Regions from separate parts of the Vibrio sp. THAF64 genome, predicted to be linked through region 3. Evidence: predicted binding sites of a transcription regulator. Region 3 holds the regulator's gene; each other region holds the start of a gene.

What was found. Region 3 encodes CRP, which controls carbon source genes, mostly activating them, when cyclic AMP is high. Its sites were predicted from a motif close to TGTGANNNNNNTCACA; they were not measured.
Region 1: FIU99_RS18600 (NupC/NupG family nucleoside CNT transporter) is a predicted target of CRP. The motif match lies at 4,503-4,518, and genes of this name have one in related genera.
Region 2: FIU99_RS02595 (CTP synthase) is a predicted target of CRP. The motif match lies at 4,401-4,416, and genes of this name have one in related genera.

Annotation. Positions count from the first base shown of each region.
Region 1 covers NZ_CP045356.1:445,586-453,023, forward strand. The annotation lists gene FIU99_RS18580 (mechanosensitive ion channel family protein) at 1-616, opposite strand, end outside; gene FIU99_RS18585 (DM13 domain-containing protein) at 759-1,226, opposite strand; gene pepT (peptidase T) at 1,305-2,534, opposite strand; gene FIU99_RS18595 (DUF3429 domain-containing protein) at 2,622-3,077, opposite strand; gene FIU99_RS18600 (NupC/NupG family nucleoside CNT transporter) at 3,167-4,375, opposite strand; gene FIU99_RS18605 (hypothetical protein) at 4,958-5,404, shown strand; gene FIU99_RS18610 (hypothetical protein) at 5,575-6,459, shown strand; gene FIU99_RS18615 (carbonic anhydrase) at 6,488-7,210, opposite strand.
Region 2 covers NZ_CP045355.1:543,714-551,151, forward strand. The annotation lists gene rlmD (23S rRNA (uracil(1939)-C(5))-methyltransferase RlmD) at 1-1,007, shown strand, start outside; gene relA (GTP diphosphokinase) at 1,082-3,301, shown strand; gene mazG (nucleoside triphosphate pyrophosphohydrolase) at 3,544-4,344, shown strand; gene FIU99_RS02595 (CTP synthase) at 4,501-6,141, shown strand; gene eno (phosphopyruvate hydratase) at 6,220-7,438, shown strand, end outside.
Region 3 covers NZ_CP045355.1:305,493-312,930, forward strand. The annotation lists gene FIU99_RS01335 (aspartate aminotransferase family protein) at 298-1,512, shown strand; gene astA (arginine N-succinyltransferase) at 1,741-2,760, shown strand; gene astD (succinylglutamate-semialdehyde dehydrogenase) at 2,778-4,235, shown strand; gene FIU99_RS01350 (DUF1338 domain-containing protein) at 4,414-5,205, shown strand; gene crp (cAMP-activated global transcriptional regulator CRP) at 5,334-5,966, opposite strand; gene FIU99_RS01360 (phosphoribulokinase) at 6,209-7,078, opposite strand; gene FIU99_RS01365 (YheU family protein) at 7,167-7,379, opposite strand; gene FIU99_RS01370 (hydrolase) at 7,419-7,438, opposite strand, start outside.

The DNA of each region.
Region 1 (7,438 bases), on a different replicon from region 3:
GACAATGCCCTTCAATCTTTTCGATCATCACAGGAACCAGAGGGTATAAATTGACAAATTCGCTCACGACAATCGAGAAGTTGTGATAGACGTAGCGCTTCATAAAGTTAAGGTTTTTCACCGGATAGGTAAAAAACATACTGTTTGGCAACGTCGCTGTTTTTCCTGTGTAGTGGTATTGGCCGTGATGAAGGTCAATTTCCTGAATCACGGTTGCCATCATATTGTGCTCAATTACCTCACCGCACAATTTGCCGACTTCAATCCAGTCACCAATTCGAAATGAACGTGAGCTCGCTCTTTGGATAGAGCCAGTGAAACAGAGGATGATCTCTTTCGACGCAACGACAATCGCAACAGCAATGGCTGTCACTGACAGAGCAAACTCATTGATCTCAGATTTCCACAGAATGAAAAGTAACAGAACGGTAATAGCAAATGCACCGTTCTTAGTGCGCGACATCCAGTTACGCTGTTCTTCTGATACAAAAGCAACATCACCACGAATTTTAGATAAAACAATTCGGCGAATTATCGCTATCAGAACGATAATCAACGCCGTAAAAATAAACTTATGAGTCAGAAGAAAATCGATTACAGCTTGTACTTTCTCCATTCTCGGCTCCTGTTGTTATGATAAATAAAAGGGGCCAACGCCCCTCTGAAGAAATTCGCTTTGAACGAGAATAACTTCCCATACTTATTGAGAAGGATCTAGTTTACATTTCTATTAATGCAAACTAGATAGCGTTCATATACTACTTGAATCGAGCAGATGTAATAAACTCACCAAACGTTTCACACCAGACAATCACGGTATTGTATTCACCCAAATCAACGTCTGTTGGCAAATTGAGGGCGAAGCGGTCAAACGTTTTCACCTCACCTACTTTTACCATGGTATGTTTTTGCTGGTTAAAATCGACTTCAGTTTCAATAAACTGAGGCGATAGGTAAAGTTTATAATCAGGCCCTGGTGCCAATTCACCAACAAAAGCAATCTGGTCATTGCTAATAGAGACAGAGCCCTCCCCCCAATGGAGGAAGTCACTGTCTTTTCGGTCACGCTGGAACGTTGCAGTGTAAACCGCGTTATTGGTCACACTCTCAACAGAGCTCATTGAGGGAGAATCTGGTTGGATAAGAATAGGCAATGCATATATCCCGACAGCAAAGCCGATTGCACCACAAATAAGGTGTGTAAACAGTAAAAAAATCCTTTTCATCCCCGAAACCTCTGTTTATCAAGCATACATAGTAAATGTACACGATAATCAATGAGATAACAGGGACATATCGAAATTTTATCTGTAGTGAAGTGCCGTTTTCTCAGACAAGGTCACAATAACCTTCACAGCCTGCTCCATACCTTCAATGCTAATAAACTCATGAATACCATGAAAATTATAGCCGCCTGTGAAGATATTCGGACAAGGCAAGCCCATAAATGACAATCTTGCTCCATCCGTACCACCGCGGATTGGCTTAATTTTAGGCTCAACATCGCAGGCAATCATCGCCTGTTTTGCCAGCTCAATAATATGTGGATGAGGCTCAACCATTTCTTTCATATTGAAATAGCTGTCTGACAGTTTCAGTTCCACACGCCCTTTGGTCAATGCATCATTAAGCTCGTCCACTTTGCTCTGCATGAAGGCCTTGCGTTGCTCTAGCCCATCACGCTCAAAATCTCGAATGATATAACCTAGCTCACAACGTGCTACAGCCATTTCTGCAGACTTCAAATGATAGAAACCCTGATAGCCTTCCGTCGCCTCCGGTGTTTCATCAGCAGGCATCATCATTTGGAACTGGGCAGCGATATTCATCGCATTCACCATTTTGTTTTTAGCCGTTCCAGGATGAACATTCACACCATGGCAGATCACATCAGCACTGGTTGCATTAAAGTTCTCATATTCCAGTTCGCCAACAGGGCCGCCATCAATGGTGTAGGCCCATTTCGCACCAAATTTCTCCACATCAAACAGATCTGCACCGCGACCAATTTCTTCATCCGGAGTAAATCCGATACAAATATCGCCATGTGGAATGTCTGGATTTGTTTTCAACTCAGCAATGGCGGAAATGATTTCCGCGATACCGGCTTTGTTATCCGCACCGAGAAGTGTCGTTCCATCCGTCGTGATCAGGTTGTGGCCAAGAAGCCTACGTAGATCAGGGTACTGAACTGGGGACAGTACTTCGTCCCCCTTACCTAATGCAATATCGCCACCCTGATAATCCTCAACAATCTGAGGTTTGACGTTTTTTCCTGACGCATCAGGTGCAGTGTCCATATGAGCCACAAAGCCAATAGCCGGGACATCGTAGTCAACATTGCTTGGCAGTTTCGCCATCAAATAGCCGTTATCATCAAGTGACACCTCACTCAAACCCAGTTCCAGCAATTCTTGTTTCAGGAATTGGGCAAAAGTGATCTGCCCTTCACTACTTGGGCATGCGGGGTTGGAAGGGTTGGACTGCGTGTTAAAGGTCACGTAGCGCAGAAAACGTTGAACCAGTTCATTCATAGCGGTATCTCTTTGTATTATGATTTTTAAAATACTGGCGCTTATCCTACGCCTTCCAAACAAAGAGGTTTTGCTGTAAATCAGTTTTTAAGCAATGAGAGCAATGCAGTGCATAATAACAACACTAGTAGTCAGCCTTGCTCTAAGAATCTTGTAGCCTGCTGGTTTGCGCTCTTTCTCCGCTATTCTGACCGCTCTTTCTGAAAACCAAACCAGAAAATAGCCAATTGCCAACAATATAAGTGCCAAGGCGATATTCTGACGTGAAAGCAATAAGACGCCCCATGTCATAACAGCAAACAAGTTACTGAGTAAAAGCGCGTTGCGACTGATTTTGTCTACAGAATGGTCAATGCCATTACCCCAGAGCACCCCTGATAAGAAACTCAAGATCACCACACTGTATGAGATAAACATTTCTTCGCCTGTGAGCCCGAAAAGACTCGCACCAGTGACGATACAAATTAGGCTCAACGCGAACGGCAATAGCCCTAAGTAACCCAATCTAAACATAATTGAAGTTGACGATGTTGCTTTGTTCATAATGCATCCTTAAGCGTTTTTTGTTTACTACGACAAAAAAGCCCGAATAGTTTCCTATTCGGGCTTTTAGTTTGGAACTTAAACAAGCATTACAGCAGGATAAAAATACCAGCTAAACAAGCACTCATAAGGTTCGCTAACGTACCTGCAAGCACCGCTTTGATACCGAGATTGGCAACTTCAGAGCGACGCTCTGGCGCAATCACGCCGATAGAGCCAAGCTGAATAGCAATTGAACCGATGTTAGCAAAGCCACACAGTGCAAACGTGACGATCACTTGAGTATGTTCAGATAGCAGCGCTTTGTGCTCAACAAAGTCGATGAAAGCAACAAACTCATTCATCACAATTTTCTGGCCAATGTAAGAACCCGCCATCAGCATTTCATTTGCCGGTACACCAATCACCCATGCCAGAGGAGAAAATAGGTAGCCAAACAAGGTTTGCAGAGTAATTCCGCTAAAACCTGCTACTTCACCCAAACTCTCCAGACCCGTGTTGACCATGGCGATAACACTCACGAACGCGATCAGCATTGTACCGACGGCGACAGCGACCTTCATACCGTTCATCGCACCGCTTGCCAGGGCGTCAATTACGTTGCTGTCTTGCGCTTTGTCCATTTCAATATCAGACTGATCGATTGGCGTTTCACGCTCAGGCACAATGATCTTAGCCATCATCAAGCTGCCTGGTGCGGCCATAAAACTTGCGGCAATCAAGTACTTCAGCTCAACACCCAACCCAGCATAACCACCCAGTACACTACCGGCTACAGAAGCCATACCACCAGCCATCACAGCGAACAGTTCAGAGCGAGTCATGCGCGAAAGGAAAGGTCGAACAAGAAGTGGAGACTCACCTTGAGATAGGAAGATATTACCTGTGGCAACCAGAGACTCAGCTTTACTGGTTCCTAGGAACTTTTGAATACCACCACCGATAAACTCGATAACCTTTTGCATAATGCCAAGGTAATAAAGTGCAGAAATAAGCGCACTAAAGAAAATGATGATAGGAAGTACACGAACCGCAAAGATAAACCCTGTATTGGCTAGATCACCAAACAAGAATCCAATGCCTTCATCAGCAAAGCCTAACAGGCTGGAAACACCATTACTTAAACTGGTTAGTGCGGTTTGTCCCCAAGGGAAATACAACACTAAGGCTGCAAAACCAACCTGAAGTAACAACGCGCGAGATACTGTTTTCCAGTTGATCGCTTTGCGACTTTCTGACAGCAACACAGCACACAATAACAGTGCCACAACACCGATTAATCCGAATAGGACATTCATTAAAGATAACCTCTACAAGCATTGGAAAATAGCTGGTCCGGTCCGTGGGGTCATTCACCATTCCATGTGACGGCTTGTATTGGCAGAGCGAGTGCTCTTAACCGGGCGGAGAGTATAGCGTACAGAGTGAGATATTCATCACATATTTTAACGCAAACGTTCAAACGTTCACTCTATGAACAGGTTCTTCTGAAACTGGCTAAATTGAGAAGACGAAAATTGAGTACAGAAACCCAATATATGCACTTCATTGCTATAAAACCATGAACCAAGATCACATTTTCAAACATGTAATCGAATTCAATTACTCAAAAAGTTTGGCAACTTACCATTTGGCATCTAGGTTTATAAAAGTGTCAACTAACGTACTAGTGACAAAGACAGATTCTCTAACAACGTCAGCAGCTAACAACGCAAACACAACTACATATTGCCCCACCATTTGGTGGGGCTGTTTTGTTTATCCTCCTGTTGAAAAGACGCATCGCATAAGCACACAACAAGATCTGCGTTATTTTGAGCTAGATTTATGCCATTAGCGGTATAAAATAACCCGCCCTTAAACAGACGCCAGAGATCACTATGCAACGCGATTACACCCTCTCCTCCCTACAAAGTATCCCTAGAGAAGAGCTGGAAGAACTGAGTCTACGAATGATCCATCGACTGATCGCAGAAGAATCAATGACTGAACTGTTTACGTTCGATGCAGACGAGACTGAATCCGAAGACAAACTGCAAGAAGCCCAGTTTGATGCCATGTTGAGGATGAGCGCTATCGCACTGAGTGAACTGCCTGCCCTTTTCAGCGAATCAGACAATCAACAGCAAAACACGCTGCGCATGCAACGCTTGCTCCTTTGGCATTTCTATTCGGTTTCCTTTCACCTCGAACAGGCAATACCACTTGAGGTCCATTGCCAACATGTAGAAGTACTCCTTAAACAGGCACCAACTAATGCGCTAGAATGGGTCACAACCTTAACGGATTTACTCCGCCAGTACGCGAAAATTAGCCAAAGTAGCTAATGCGCTCATCATTGATTAAGTTAAATGCCAGAGTTGTCTGGCATTTTTCATTTTTTGAGCCTGATACATTGGCAAGATTTATCGATTCAAGACATACTCAAAGTTACACTAACTAACCTATAAATTAAGCCTAATTGCGCTATTGCCTTCTACTTGCTTGCACCATTTCATTGAGTGCATATGCCGAAGATGAAATTGATTACTCGTCCTGCCACAGTCAACCAGACAGCGCAGGCATACTCGACTCAGCATTCAGCTATGTAAATGCCCGTCTTTGTGAGCCCGCTGTTTGGTTTGATAATTTCTTTGTCGATGACCGTACCGATGAAGACGCTAACGCGGGTAGTATCGTTCGCTGGACTAATGACTTTGCCTATGTTGAAGCGAAGGGTTATGAGTTCAAAACACGTTTCAAGGCGCGCTTTCACCTGCCTAAAGTCACAAAGCGCCTCAAGGTAGTTTTTGAGTCCGATGATGAAGATGATCTGCGCGATCTCTTTCCACAAAACTCCAGTGATGCGGAAAGCACGCTTGCGATGAGATATGACTGGCTAAGCAATGCCAGAACCAGCTTCAATATAAAGCTTACTGCTAAGCCGGGGATTGAAGGTCGCTTTAGCTACACCTACCCAATTAGCGACGACATAGTCCTCAGAGCGACACAAAAGATTTATCAGAGAAAGCGTGTCACAGGTGAATCTACAGAAGTCGATTTAGACTATTCCATTAGTCCAGATTTTTTGTTTCGTTGGAGTTCATTCGCAAGCTATGAAGACGATATCAAAGGTTGGGAATTAGGCACTGGGTTTACCTTATACCAGCACATTTCAGACCATCAGGCACTGAGTTATCAAATTAGCACGACCGGAACCAATCGCCCCTTTCATTACATCCCAAATACCCATGTTTCTATCACTTATCGCCAGAGCTTCTGGCGGCCGTGGTTATTCTATGAAGTGATACCAGAGTACAACTGGAATCGAGAAGAAGATACTCAGCGTGAAGGAGAAGCAAAAGCCACGTTGAGATTGGAAGTGTTGTTCCACAACATCTGAAAAGGCCGGGATATCCCGGCCTCATTATTTAATCGTTGGTTAGAACGACACGAGCGTTCTGTTTCTGAATTGGTCGGTTGTTGTTACCCATCACCATCTGCATTTGTTTTGCCTGTTCCGTCGTCAATGTTTGAGCGGATTTAAGAACAAACCAGCGTACGCCTTCAGAGCAAGGTGGCGTCGTCAGAGAACCATTGAAGCGGTAGTACTCCCCTGTTGCAGGCAGCATATCTTTTACAGCAAAAGGCGTTTGTAACCTTACCGTTTCACCTGGCTCAGGCATGGTTGCTGTCAACTGTGTGATCTGGTTATTTTCCCCTGGTGCAGCGTTATACATCACAGCGACGACCGCTAGGTTGCCATCTTTATCCGCATTTACAAAGTGCGCTTCCAATGGAAAGTTTTGACCACGAATGTGGTTTTCTGAAGGAGTATGGAAGTGGAACTGCGCCAGATTAAACTCAACTCCATCTACTGTCACGGCGTTATTCCCCTCAACAACCGCTTGAAGTGTGTGTCCATTATTAGTGAGCCCAGTAACCATGCCCTGATACTCAATGTTCAGTGGCATCAGCTCCGCATCAACCACATCCTTGATATCAATCGGGCTTTGGTTTTTGCCAGTCGCACACTCTTTTGCAACGTCTCCCCAATGTTCAGGTCCCTTATCACCTTTGTATCCCCATTCAGCGGCCTGAACCGTACCCGCCATCGCAATCATCAAACTTGCGGCAATAAATGTTTTTTTCATGTTATTTCCTTATTATCGTCACCAACTGATCGGCCACCATCATAAGTCCATGAACAAATCCATGAGTAGTAGGAAAACTTTGATTACCTGCGAATTTTGGAACCGGATACAAAAGAAGTGAAAATTATGGTTTTATCAATTTCACTGGAAGCTGCCTTTGTCTTTCTAACATTGCCAGTTTGATCTTGCCCTAAAACAAAAAACCAGTGTTGAATCACCAACACTGGT
Region 2 (7,438 bases), 240 kb from region 3:
AACAGCAAACGCTGAGCCAATTGATGAGCAAGTTTGCTGGGCAGAGCCTCAACTTAGAGGCCCCGATAGTGGGCGAATCGGAAGGCTACCGTCGCCGCGCTCGCATCAGTGTCATGGTGGATAAAAAAACGCGTCAACTGAAATTTGGTTTCCGTAAAAAGCAGAGTAAAGACATCGTCACTCTGACTCACTGCCCTGTTTTGGCGCCGGAATTGGATGAGTTATTGCCTGATTTATATGCGCTGCTATCACGCTTTTCTCAACAAGAGAACATTGGCCATGTCGAGTTAGTGAAAGCAGATAACACGCGCATTCTGGTTTTGCGCCACCTCAAGCCACTGAACAATAAAGATCATGATGCACTGCTTGAATTTGCCAAGCTCAATCAGATTACGCTTTATCTGATGCCAAACAATGAACAGTTGATGCTTGAAACAGGTGAAGCGGGTGTTTATCAGGAAACTGGCGTCAACATCCCGTTTGAGCCAAATAATTTCATTCAAGTTAATCAACAAGTGAATGCGCAGATGGTTACTCAGGCGTTGGATTGGCTGGCGTTATCTGAGCAAGATCGAGTGTTAGATTTGTTTTGTGGGTTAGGGAACTTCAGCCTCCCTATCGCTAAGCAGGTAAAAAGCGTTATCGGTGTTGAAGGGGTCGATGAGATGGTGAGTAAAGCTACTCATAATGCTCAAGTTAACCAGATTGATAATGCTCAGTTTTATCAGGCAAATTTGGAACAAGATATGTCTGGTCAGCTCTGGGCGAGAGAAAAGTTTGATAAAATACTGCTCGATCCAGCACGAGCTGGCGCTAGTGGAATTGTCGAGCAAGTTTCTGCGCTAGGTGCGACAAGAGTCGTTTATGTTTCTTGCAATCCTGCTACTCTAGCCCGAGATTCTCAGAGCTTGCTAAGTCAGGGATTCGAGTTAAAGAAACTGGGTATGTTAGATATGTTCCCCCATACCAGTCACTTAGAATCAATGGCGCTTTTTGTGAAGGATTAATGCGAACTTAGCCCGTGGTGAGCAGTCTCAACACGGGGTAGGTCGAAGATAAAAAGTATTACAGGACGAAGACGATGGTTGCGGTAAGAAGCGCACATTTGAATCAAGACGAACAGTTTGAACTAGATAATTGGATTGCGAGCCTAGAGCAAGACAATAAAGTGTCGAAACGCCTTAAAGAGGTATATCGACATTGTGAAACCATTCTACAAGACAACGATCAAGGCCCACTGCTGTTATGGCGTGGGCGTGAAATGATCGAAATTCTCATTACTCTCTCCATGGACAAAGCCACCTTAGTGGCTGCTTTGTTGTTTCCAGTGGTGTCCAGTGGGGCTTATGAACGTGAAGCACTGGAAGAGGATTTCGGCAAAGAAACGATCAAATTGATTGATGGCGTTGAGGAAATGGCGGCACTGGGACAGCTCAATGTCACTATGGAAGGCAGCGCTGCCTCGGCTCAAGTAGATAATGTTCGCCGTATGCTATTAGCGATGGTCGATGACTTCCGCTGCGTGGTCATCAAGCTTGCTGAACGCATCTGTAATCTGATCGAGGTAAAGAAAGCCCCGGACGAAGTGCGCCAAGCTGCGGCGAAAGAGTGTTCAAACATCTACGCGCCTCTGGCAAACCGTCTTGGCATTGGTCAGTTGAAATGGGAAATTGAAGATTACGCTTTCCGTTATCAACAGCCTGATACCTATAAACAGATCGCGAAACAGCTTTCTGAGCGTCGCATCGTTCGTGAGCAGTACATTACGGATTTTGTGGATGACCTCTCGAATGAAATTACCTCTTCAGGCATCAATGCAGAAGTAAGTGGGCGTCCTAAGCACATTTACAGTATCTGGCGCAAAATGCAGAAGAAGAGTCTGGCATTTGACGAACTGTTTGATGTTCGCGCTGTTCGTATTATCGCCGACAAACTTCAGGATTGTTATGCAGCACTAGGCGCTGTTCATACCAAATACAAACACCTACCAAGTGAATTTGATGATTACGTTGCGAACCCAAAACCGAACGGGTATCAGTCAATCCACACTGTGATTCTTGGCCCTGAAGGGAAAACCATCGAGATCCAGATTCGTACTAAAGACATGCACGAAGACTCGGAGCTTGGCGTTGCAGCGCACTGGAAATACAAAGAAGGTGGCGGTGGCCGAAGTGGCTACGACGAGAAAATTACTTGGCTGCGTAAACTGCTTGATTGGCAGGAAGAAATGTCAGATTCCGGCGAAATGCTTGATGAAGTACGTAGTCAGGTATTTGATGATCGCGTTTACGCGTTTACGCCTCGTGGCGATGTGGTCGACCTGCCTATGGGCGCGACGCCACTTGATTTTGCTTACCACATTCACTCAGAAGTCGGGCACCGTTGTATCGGCGCCAAAGTTGCAGGGCGTATAGTACCGTTTACCCATAAACTGACGATGGGCGATCAGGTCGAAATCATCACGGCTAAAGAGCCGAATCCATCTCGTGACTGGCTGAATCCATCAATGGGATTTGTCACATCTGGTCGAGCGCGCGCTAAGATCAATGCTTGGTTCCGTAAACAATCACGTGAAAAGAACCTAGAAGCGGGCCGAGAGATTCTTGAAGCCGAGCTGGCCAAAATCAACGCGACACTGAAAGACGCCGAGCAGTATGCGTTGAAGCGCTTTAACGTCAACAGTGCCGACGAATTGTATGTTGGTGTCGGCAGTGGTGACTTGCGTATCAACCAGATCATTAACCACATTAATGCCTTGGTGAATAAGCCCACTGCCGAGGAAGAAGATCAGCAAGCGCTAGAGAAGTTACAGGAAGCTGAAACCAAAGCGCCTGCGCAAAGCCGTCCTAAGAAAGACGCAGTGGTTGTGGAAGGGGTTGATAACCTGATGACGCACCTTGCGCGTTGCTGTCAGCCGATTCCAGGGGATGAAATCGCAGGTTATATCACTCAAGGTCGAGGTATTTCGGTTCACCGCGCCGACTGTGAACAGCTTGAAGAGCTGCGTCATCACGCTCCAGAGCGTATCATCGATACCGTTTGGGGCAGTGGTTTTGTTGGTTCTTACATCCTGACCGTCCGTGTGGAAGCGATGGAGCGTAGTGGACTACTCAAAGACATCACCACCTTGTTTGCCAACGAGAAAATCAAAGTCACCAGCATGAAGAGCCGTGTTGATTACCGTAAGCAGCTATCGATTATGGACTTTGATCTAGAGGTCACTAACATTGAGATTCTGCAGCGTGTGTCGAAGCGAGTTGAACAGATTAAAGATGTTATGTCGGTAAAACGCCTCGGCTAGTTTTTACGTCGTATTTGGCTTTCTAACAGCGTTAACTTCACTATACTCGCTCCATCACATAGGCAAGCTATGTTCAGGAGTCTCGTAAGTTTGTTGCCTTGTTAGAAGAGCCAACTACTTAGTAAAAAAGAGTAGTCATTCCCTAGAGTGAAACGAGCGATTGGGGATGACAATAAATTTTTAAAGGTGAGTGGTTGTACCGCTCACCTTTTTCTTTAGATAGGTTTAAAGGAACAAAGATTATGAATCACCCGATTGAACGACTAGAAGCGATAATGTCGCAGCTTCGTGACCCTGAGAATGGTTGCCCTTGGGACCTAAAACAAAGCTTTGACACAATTGTTCCTCATACCATTGAGGAAACCTACGAAGTGGTGGATGCGATTCATAATCGTGACTGGCCGAATTTGCAGGAAGAGCTAGGGGATTTGTTGTTTCAGGTGATTTTTTACAGCCAACTGGCGAAAGAGCAGGGGCTGTTTGAATTCTCAGATGTTGTTGACACAGTGAATGAGAAGCTGACTCGCCGTCACCCCCATGTTTTTTCTGATGTTGAATTTGAATCGGACGAAGAAATCAACGCCAACTGGGAAGCGGAAAAAGCCAAAGAAAAAGCCGAAGTCGGCAAAAAAGAGCAAAGTATCCTAGACTCAATACCGAGTTCGCTCCCGGCCCTTTCACGAGCGACCAAAATTCAGACAAAGTGCGCTAAATTTGGTTTTGATTGGGACTCACTAGGTCCGGTTGTGGGCAAGGTGCGCGAAGAGGTCGATGAAGTCATGGATGAGGCGCTGCAAGTTGCCCCCGATGATGAAAAAGTAGAGCTTGAGCTTGGGGATTTGTTGTTTGCGGTCGTCAACTTAAGCCGTCATCTTGGACAAAATCCTGAATCGGCATTAAGCAAAGCAAACCTCAAATTCTCTCGTCGATTTAAAAGTGTTGAGAAGATGGTGGCTGAGCAAAGTAAGCAGTTGACGGACTTCGATTTACAGCAACTTGATAGCATGTGGGATGAGGTGAAACGGCGAGAGTCGCAACAATAAACCCAGTGTATCGAGCTGCTCGAATTTGATTTGAAGCAAAAAATAAAAAATTACAGTGTGATAGATTTCACGTTGTGGCGATAAGGGTCTTCTGGTATATTTATCTCCCGTCCAGAAGAAATCCATTTCCCTCATTCAACCAATTTCAGGTTAAACATGACGACAAATTACATTTTTGTTACTGGCGGGGTTGTATCCTCTCTAGGTAAAGGTATTGCAGCAGCATCTCTTGCCGCTATTCTTGAAGCTCGTGGTCTTAAAGTGACTATGATGAAGCTTGACCCTTACATCAACGTTGATCCGGGCACAATGAGCCCAACTCAGCACGGTGAAGTGTTCGTTACGGAAGATGGCGCAGAAACTGACCTAGACCTTGGTCACTACGAGCGTTTCATTCGCACCAAGATGACTAAGCGCAACAACTTCACTGCCGGTCGTGTTTACGCAGATGTTCTACGCAAAGAGCGTCGCGGTGATTACCTAGGCGCAACGATTCAGGTTATCCCTCATATCACTAACGCCATCAAAGACCGCGTAATCGCAGGTTCTGAAGGTCATGACGTTGCTATCGTTGAAGTGGGTGGTACGGTTGGTGATATTGAATCACTACCATTTATGGAAGCAATTCGTCAGCTGGCTGTAGAGCTAGGCCGTGAGCGTGCTATGTTCATGCACCTGACACTGGTTCCTTACCTTGCCGCAGCAGGTGAAGTGAAAACTAAGCCGACTCAGCACTCAGTTAAAGAGCTGCTGTCTATCGGTATCCAACCAGATATTCTTGTTTGTCGCTCTGATCGCATGATCCCAGCGAACGAGCGTAAGAAGATCGCTCTTTTCTGTAACGTGCAAGAAAAAGCGGTTATCTCTATGAAGGACGTAGATTCAATCTACAAGATCCCTCAATTGATCAAATCTCAAGGTCTTGACGACCTAGTTTGTTCTCGTTTCGGTATTTCTGCTCCTGAAGCTGATCTGACTGAGTGGGAACAGGTTATCTATGAAGAAGCAAACCCAACGGCAGAAGTGACCATTGGTATGGTCGGTAAGTACATCGAACTGCCGGATGCTTACAAGTCAGTCAACGAAGCGCTGAAACACGCAGGTCTGAAGAACCGTTTGAGCGTTAAGATTAAGTACGTTGACTCACAAGACGTAGAAACCAAAGGTGAAGAAGCGCTGGAAGGTCTAGATGCTATCTTGGTACCTGGTGGTTTCGGTGATCGTGGGGTGGAAGGCAAGATCCGTGCTGCGCAATACGCTCGTGAAAACAAGCTTCCTTACCTAGGTATTTGTCTGGGTATGCAAGTGGCACTGATTGAATACGCGCGTAACGTTGCGGGTATGGAAGGTGCACATTCAACAGAATTTAACAAAGAGACGAAGTACCCTGTGGTAGGTTTGATCACAGAGTGGGTAGACGGCGAAGGTAAAGTTGAAGAACGTACCGAAAAGTCTGACCTAGGCGGTACGATGCGTCTTGGTTCGCAGCTATGTCACCTAGAGAAAGGGACTAAAGCTCGTGAACTCTACGGTAGCGCGACGATTCATGAACGTCACCGCCACCGTTACGAAGTGAACAACAATCTGCGTCCAAAAATTGAAAAAGCGGGCCTAAAAGTGTCAGGCCTGTCAGCAGATAAGAAACTTGTGGAAGTTATTGAGAATCCAGCTCACCCATGGTTTGTAGCGGCTCAATTCCACCCAGAGTTCACTTCGACACCTCGCGATGGTCACCCACTATTCGCAGGGTTCGTAAAAGCGGCTGGTGAATTCCAACGCGGCGAATTAGAGAAGTAAAAAGGATACGGGCAGTGGCGAAGGTTGTGCTGCTGCCTTTTAAATTTGACATTTATATTTGAACGAGAGGAAACATTAATGTCTAAGATCGTTAAAGTTCTAGGTCGTGAAATCATCGACTCACGTGGTAACCCAACTGTAGAAGCTGAAGTACACCTAGAAGGCGGTTTCGTAGGTATGGCTGCTGCTCCATCTGGCGCATCAACTGGTTCACGTGAAGCTCTTGAGCTACGTGATGGCGATAAAGCTCGTTTCCTAGGTAAAGGTGTTCTTAAAGCTGTTGAAGCGGTAAACGGTGAAATCGCTGAAGCTCTAGTTGGTAAAGACGCTAAAGACCAAGCTGCAATCGACGCAGTAATGATCGAGCTAGACGGTACTGAGAACAAATCTAAGTTCGGTGCTAACGCAATCCTAGCTGTTTCTCTAGCTAACGCTAAAGCTGCTGCTGCGGCTAAAGGCATGCCTCTATACGAGCACATCGCTGAACTAAACGGTACTGCTGGTCAGTTCTCTATGCCTCTACCAATGATGAACATCATCAACGGTGGTGAGCACGCAGACAACAACGTTGACATCCAAGAGTTCATGATCCAACCAGTTGGCGCTAAGACTCTTAAAGAAGGTCTACGTATCGGTGCAGAAGTATTCCACAACCTAGCTAAAGTTCTTAAGTCTAAAGGCTACAGCACTGCAGTTGGTGACGAAGGTGGTTTCGCTCCTAATCTTAAGTCTAACGCTGAAGCTCTAGAAGTTATCGCAGAAGCTGTTGCAGCTGCTGGTTACGAACTAGGTAAAGACGTTACTCTAGCGATGGACTGTGCGGCATCTGAGTTCTTCGACAAAGAAGCTGGCATCTACAACATGAAAGGCGAAGGTAAGACTTTCTCTTCTGAAGAGTTCAACCACTACCTAGCTGAGCTAGCTAACCAATTCCCAATCGTTTCTATCGAAGATGGTCTAGACGAATCTGACTGGGATGGCTTCAAGCACCAAACTGAACTACTAGGTAGCAAGCTTCAACTAGTTGGTGACGACCTATTCGTTACTAACACTAAGATCCTTGCTGAAGGTATCGAGAAAGGCGTAGCTAACTCTATCCTAATCAAGTTCAACCAAATCGGTTCTCTAACTGAGACTCTAGCTGCAATCAAGATGGCTAAAGACGCAGGTTACACAGCAGTAATCTCTCACCGTTCTGGCGAAACTGAAGATGCAACTATCGCTGACCTAGCGGTAGGTACAGCTGCAGGTCAAATCAAGACTGGTTCTATGAGCCGTTCTGACCGTGTTGCTAAGT
Region 3 (7,438 bases):
CGCAGGCGTTGTCCTGCCTAACTCTCCGCCCTTGTTATTACTATGCTTAACTACAGCTTATCTTTGTTATAAGAATATATTGCTTCATAAAAGCAGTGGCTTAATGCATAAATACTCAAAGCTAATGCAGAACAGACTTTCAGCAGTGAAGTAAAAAGAATAATTCACTATTGAAATGGTTAATTAAATGTAAATACAATGCCGCAATTGCTTAAATGCAAAACAATATGTGCTTTCGTTTAATGAAAGCAAGGATGCAAAAATTACCTGGCATGCGGTATCGAGAGGGAATGTGCAATGACAGTCGAAAATAAAGTAGAACGCGGTTTGTTTGATGAGGTGATGGTACCTTGTTATAACCCAATGGAAATGGTTCCAGTCAAGGGCGAAGGCGCTCGTGTTTGGGATCAGGAAGGCAAAGAGTATATCGACTTTGCTGGTGGTATCGCCGTGAGCTGTCTGGGTCATTGTCACCCTGCAATGGTTAATGCTCTGACGGAGCAAGGCCAAAAACTATGGCATCTAAGTAATGTCATGACAAACGAACCTGCACTTCGCCTAGCGAAGAAGCTGACAGACGTGAGCTTTGCAGAAAAAGTGTTCTTCGCTAACTCAGGTGCAGAAGCAAACGAAGCAGCTCTGAAACTGGCGCGTCGTTACGCAGCTGACCAGTTTGGCCCTGAGAAATCTGAAATCATCGCTTTCAAACAAGGCTTCCACGGTCGTACTTTCTTTACGGTAACGGTTGGTGGCCAAGCGGCTTACTCTGATGGTTTTGGTCCTAAACCTGGTGATGTCACTCACCTGCCGTACAATGATGTGGAAGCGCTACGTGCACACATCTCTGACCGTACTTGTGCCATCATGATGGAACCTCTTCAGGGTGAAGGCGGTATCATCTCTCCAACAGATGAGTTTGTTCAAACCGTTCGTGAACTGTGTGACAAGCACAATGCACTGCTTATCTTTGATGAAGTTCAGACAGGTAACGGCCGTACGGGGCACTTCTACGCTTATCAAGGTCTGGGTGTCACACCAGATATCCTAAGCACCGCAAAATCGCTCGGTGGCGGTTTCCCTATCGGTGCAATGCTAACTACAACTGAACTGTCTAAGCACCTGAAAGTGGGCACTCATGGTTCAACGTACGGTGGTAACCCACTTGCGTGTGCAGTTGCAGAAGCGGTCGTCGACATTGTAAGCGCACCAGAAACTCTGGCTGGCGTTGCAGAGCGCGAAGCTCTGTTCCGTGACGGTTTAGCTAAACTTAATGATAAGTACAACATGTTCGCGGAAGTTCGCGGCAAAGGCCTTCTTTTAGGCGCTGCGCTTAACGATGAGTGGCAAGGCCGTGCGCGTGACGTACTGGTTGCAGCAGGTAAAGAAGGTCTGATGGTGTTAGTGGCAGGCGCGAATGTAGTTCGCTTTACGCCTTCACTGGTTATCACCAAAGAAGAAATCGCAGAAGGATTAGCAAAACTAGATAAAGCACTAGCCACTCTAGTTAAATAATAAATAAACAAACTGGGAGAGCTGTATTGCAACAGTTCTCCCAATACCAGTGCTATCGGTCATGTGTTTGGATAGTTGCGCAGGAAAAATTGCTTAGAACAAGGCGTAGCTTACAGCAAGCGAGCGGGCCTAACTTCAAAAGCTACAACGTAGTGATTAGCGATTTTAGCCAGCAACAACGAATAGATGACCGATAGCATTGGTATCCTGCATCTGGAGGGAGTATCGATGCTGGTTGTTCGCCCTATAGCAATGTCGGACTACGATGCGCTGCACACCTGTGCGGTTGAATCGGGTCACGGATTCACATCTCTTCCGGTTAACGAAGAACTGTTGACCAATCGTATTACTCATTCTGAGTACAGCTTTGCCAAAAACGAAGTGACTGAACCTGGTGACGAAGGTTATCTGATGGTCGGTTTCGACAGTGAGACTGGCGAAGTCGCTGGTTGTACTGGTATTGAAGCTTCGATTGGCTGGGATGTGCCATTTTATTCTTACCACATCAGCACTATTGTACATTCATCGCCAAAATTGGGGGTGAATAATGTGGTTAAGCTGCTTACATTTGGCAATAACTACACGGGTTGTAGTGAAATCTGTACCTTGTTCTTGCGCCCGAATTTCCGTGGCGGACTGAATGGTCGCCTAATGTCGAAGTGTCGTTTCTTGATGATGGCGGAACACCCGCATCGTTTCTCAGAAACGGTATTTGCTGAAATGCGTGGCGTGTCAGATGAAGAAGGTAACTCACCATTCTGGCAATGGCTGCAAGAGCATTTCTTCTCGATTGATTTCACTATGGCTGATTACCTGACGGGTATCGGTAAGAAAGGCTTTATCGCCGACCTAATGCCTAAGCTACCAATTTATATCAACTTACTGAGCAAAGAAGCTCAGGCGGTGATTGGTCAGGTACATGAAAATACCAAGCCTGCATTGCGCTTGCTTGAGAAAGAAGGCTTCACTTGCCGTAACTACGTCGACATCTTTGATGGCGGCCCGTCGGTAGAGTGTGATGTGCGTAATATTGAGTCGGTCCGCCACTCATTCCGCGCGAAAATCACCATTGCTGAGCACACCAGTTCGCAAGATTACCTTATCTCAAACACGTCGTTTGAAAACTTCCGTGCCGTGGCAGCTAAAGCCGCATATGACCAGGCCTCTGAATCTGTGATTCTGGCACCTGATGTTGCTAAAGCACTGGAAGTGAATGAAGGCGAATACGTTCGCATGCTGGCTCAGTAATCGAAAGGAATAGAATCATGACACATTGGATTGCAGGCGAGTGGCTTGCGGGTCAGGGCGAATCGATGAACTCGATCAGCCCATACAACAATGAAGTGATCTGGCAGGGTGACAGTGCGTCACCTGCGCAGGTTGAATCGGCAGTGAGCGCTGCTCGAAACGCTTTCTTGAGCTGGAAAAAGCTGACTTACGCTGAGCGCGAAGCTGTGGTGCTGGCGTTTGCTGAGAAAGTAAAAGAGAACAGCGAGCAAATCGCTGAAATTATCGCGAAAGAAACCGGAAAACCAATCTGGGAAACGCGCACTGAAGCAGCAGCTATGGCTGGTAAGATTGCGATCTCTATCCGTGCTTACCATGACCGTACCGGTGAAGCGACGCGAGAAGCGGCAGGCAACCAGATTGTTCTGCGTCACCGCCCTTTGGGTGTAATGGCGGTATTCGGCCCTTATAACTTCCCAGGTCATTTGCCAAATGGCCACATTGTTCCGGCACTGCTTGCTGGTAACACGGTCGTGTTTAAGCCTTCAGAGCAAACGCCACTCACCGGCGAGTTCGCGATGAAACTATGGCAGCAAGCGGGCTTACCAGCAGGCGTAATCAACCTTGTTCAGGGCGCGAAGGAAACCGGTGTTGCGCTGGCAGATTCGAAAGGCATTGATGGCGTATTGTTCACGGGTAGTGCAAACACTGGTCATATCCTGCACCGTCAGTTTGCAGGGCAGCCGGGTAAAATGTTGGCGCTAGAAATGGGCGGCAACAACCCGATGGTGATCTCTGAAAACTACGGCGAGCTGGATGCAACTGTGTATACCATTATTCAGTCTGCTTTCATCAGTGCAGGTCAACGTTGTACTTGTGCCCGTCGCCTGTACGTGCCTGTTGGTGAGAAAGGCGACCAGCTGGTCAGCAAACTCGTTCAAGCAACTCAAAAGATTCGTGTTGATCAGCCATTTGCTGAACCTGCGCCATTTATGGGGCCTCAGATTTCTAAAGCAGCGGCTGACTTTATTCTTAATGCGCAAACAAACTTGCAAAGCCTTGGCGGTGTGAGCTTGCTAGAAGCGAAAGCGGGTGAAGCGGCATTTGTTTCTCCGGGCATCATTGATGTGACGCCAATCGCTGATCTGCCAGATGAAGAGTACTTTGGGCCACTACTACAAGTGGTGCGTTACCAAGGCTTGGAGAAAGCAGTTGAACTGGCAAACGATACGCGCTTCGGCTTGTCGGCAGGTCTGGTTTCAACCGATGATAGCGAGTGGGATTACTTTGTTGACCACATTCGTGCTGGCATCGTCAATCGCAACCGTCAGCTAACTGGCGCAAGCGGTGATGCACCATTCGGTGGCCCAGGTGCTTCGGGTAACCTACGCCCAAGTGCTTACTACGCAGCAGATTACTGCGCATACCCAATGGCATCAATGGAAGGTGGGGAAACTCTACTACCTGCTACATTGAGCCCGGGTGTTGAGTTATAAAAATATTTTAAGGGTTTCCCTTACCACCTCTCTTTTTGGGGAGGTTTTTAAACGTCACAGGTTGAAGGCTATCTGATCAGATTTCTGGACAAATTTGGTCAGATAGCCTCATTTATAAAATCAAATAAACAATAAATATAACTCCGTTAACGTAGACAAACCCAAACAAGGAGGCGTTATGACGCCACAAGTTTTATTCCAGTCGTTATGGAATGACTATATTCAACGCTTATGTCCCTCTGCTGATAAAGTTCACCATCTGCTTCAGGAAAATGAGCCATTGATCAATGACCACATTGCGCTGCGTACATTTAATGTCGCACCTTTGGGGATTGAGACACTGGCCAAACCGTTTATCGACGCTGGCTATAAGCCGTGCGGTGATTACGAGTTCGAAAGTAAGAAGTTAGTGGCGAAGCACTTTGAGCATCCAGACCCGAAACAGCCAAAAGTTTTTATCAGTGAGCTAAAAGTGAACGAGTGTTCTCCAGAGCTTCAGGCCATCGTTGCCAAGCTGGTTGAGCAATTGGACACCGATAAGCTAAAAGGTCATGAGTTCTTGTCTGGTGGGCGTTTATGGGATCTGAGTTTTGCTGATTACCAGTTGCTGGCAAAAGAGAGTGAATACGCTTCTTGGCTAGCAGCACACGGCTACGGTGCTAACCACTTTACGGTTAGCGTGAATCAGCTGGACGCTTTTGAAGAAGTGAAAGGTGTTAATGACCACCTACGTGAAGCTGGCTTTACGATCAATGAATCAGGCGGTGAAGTGAAAGGCTCGCCGGACGTGCTGCTTGAGCAATCTTCTACCATGGCGGATAAAGTACCAGTGACCTTCACTGAAGGGACTGAGATGGTTCCTGGTGGCTTCTATGAGTTTGCTAAGCGTTACCCAATGAGTAACGGTGAACTTTACCCAGGATTCGTTGCTGCTTCTGCTGACAAGATTTTCGAAAGTACTAACGGATAAGATAGACGAGAACGGGCTTCTCTCCCGATGGAGTCGAGAAGTCCTTTCCGGTTCCTGGATCCGATATAAACAAAAAAGCCACCAATGTTTCCATTGGTGGCTTTTAAAATTTTAGCGGTTAATCGAAATTAACGAGTTCCGTAAACAACGATTGTCTTACCATGGGCAGAAATTAGGTTCTGCTCTTCTAGCATCTTCAAGATACGACCTACTGTTTCACGAGAACAGCCAACAATCTGACCGATTTCCTGACGAGTGATCTTGATCTGCATGCCGTCTGGGTGTGTCATTGCATCTGGCTGTTTTGCCAGGTTAAGCAGTGTTTGCGCGATGCGGCCTGTTACGTCTAGGAATGCCAAGTCACCCACTTTCTGACTGGTTACCTGTAGACGGCTTGCCATTTGTGCAGACAGGCGCATTAGGATGTCAGGGTTAACTTGGATTAGCTGACGGAATTTCTTGAATGAAATTTCTGCTACTTCACAAGGAGATTTCGCACGAACCCATGCCGTACGCTCTTGGTCTTCTTCGAATAAACCAAGTTCACCGATAAAGTCACCTTGGTTTAGGTAAGAAAGGATCATTTCCTTACCTTCTTCGTCTTTGATAAGTACTGCAACAGAACCTTTAACAATGTAGTAAAGAGTCTCTGCTTTTTCGCCCGCGTGGATCAGCGTGCTTTTTGACGGGTACTTATGAATATGACAGTGTGAAAGGAACCACTCTAATGTTGGATCGGTTTGAGGTTTACCTAGAACCATAATATCTCACTTCCTCTGCAGGGTACGCTTGCTGCTTTCCATGTTTTAGCTAAGCCTTGAATCAAGACCTACTAGGATAAGAGCACTTTTCAAATGCTGCAAGCCATCTTTGTTTCGGTTTCAAATAGTATCTTTTTTTGAAATCGATTTCTTGATTTTAATCGGGTACACCTTACGATTTTGTACGCAAAAATGTGCACATGATCACGGTATGAAAAGTAATCGTGTTTATAACGCGAGTCTTAGCCAATTTTTCCGGTTTCGATTAACTGTTGCAAGATCGGGCGAACAATCAACTCGACCGCGAAACTCATTTTGCCGCCCGGTACCACGAGCGTGTTGTGGCGAGACATAAACGAACCATCAATCATTGCCAGTAGGTAAGGGAAATCGACGTTCTTAATTCCGCGCAGGCGAATCACGACAAAGCTTTCATCTAGGCTCGGTATGCCTTTGGCGTTGAGTGGGTTAGATGTGTCGACTGTTGGAACGCGCTGGAAGTTGATATGAGTTCGCGAGAACTGGGGAGTGATATAGTTAAGGTAGTCGTCCATCGAACGGACAATAGAATCCATCACGGCCTCACGAGAGTGACCACGATCTCGGGTATCTCGAACGAACTTTTGTATCCATTCCAAGTTAACAATGGGTACCATGCCAATCAGAAAGTCGACATGCTGAGCCACGTTAACATCGCCATCAACTACGCCACCGTGCAGACCTTCATAAAACAGTACATCGGAGTTCTCTGGTAGTTCTTGCCAAGGCGTAAAGGTTCCCGGCATCTGGTTGTACGGTACGGCTTCATCAAACGTGTGCAGATAACGGCGTACTTGCCCGGTTCCTTCGTTACCGTATTTACGGAAAAATTCAGCAAGCGCTGGGAAGTCGTTTGCCTGCGGGCCAAAGTAACTAATGTGACGACCCTGTTCACGGGCCTTACGAATTTCAACGTCCATCTCTGGGCGAGTAAAACGGTGAAAACTATCACCTTCTACCCAAGCGGGCTTAACGCTCATCATGTTGAACATTTTGCGGAATGCTTCAGATGTCGTGGTAGTACCTGCACCAGATGAACCAGTGACGGCAATGATCGGATGTTTTGCTGACATGACAAACCTTGTCTGTAAATAACTGTCCCTTGTTGCATGTCACTATAACACGCTTTAATGCAAGGGCACGGTATGCTGTGTTTTAAAGTTAGAACTTTTGTTTGAGCTGGATATCGACAGTTTCGTGAAGCTCAGAGAACACCACAACGGCTTCACCGGATTCAAGCTGAGCCTTAATCTGATCGACTTTATCTTGCAGGGAAATTTCCATCTCACCGTAGTCAGTGCCTTCACGCAGAACGAATTCACGAATCAGGTTTTCCAGTGTCTCTGGATCAATTTGTTGCCATGGGACGATCATAAATACCTCTGTCTTTTATGGTCGAAAGTTGGTGGGCTATTATCCAGAAACCGCCAGAC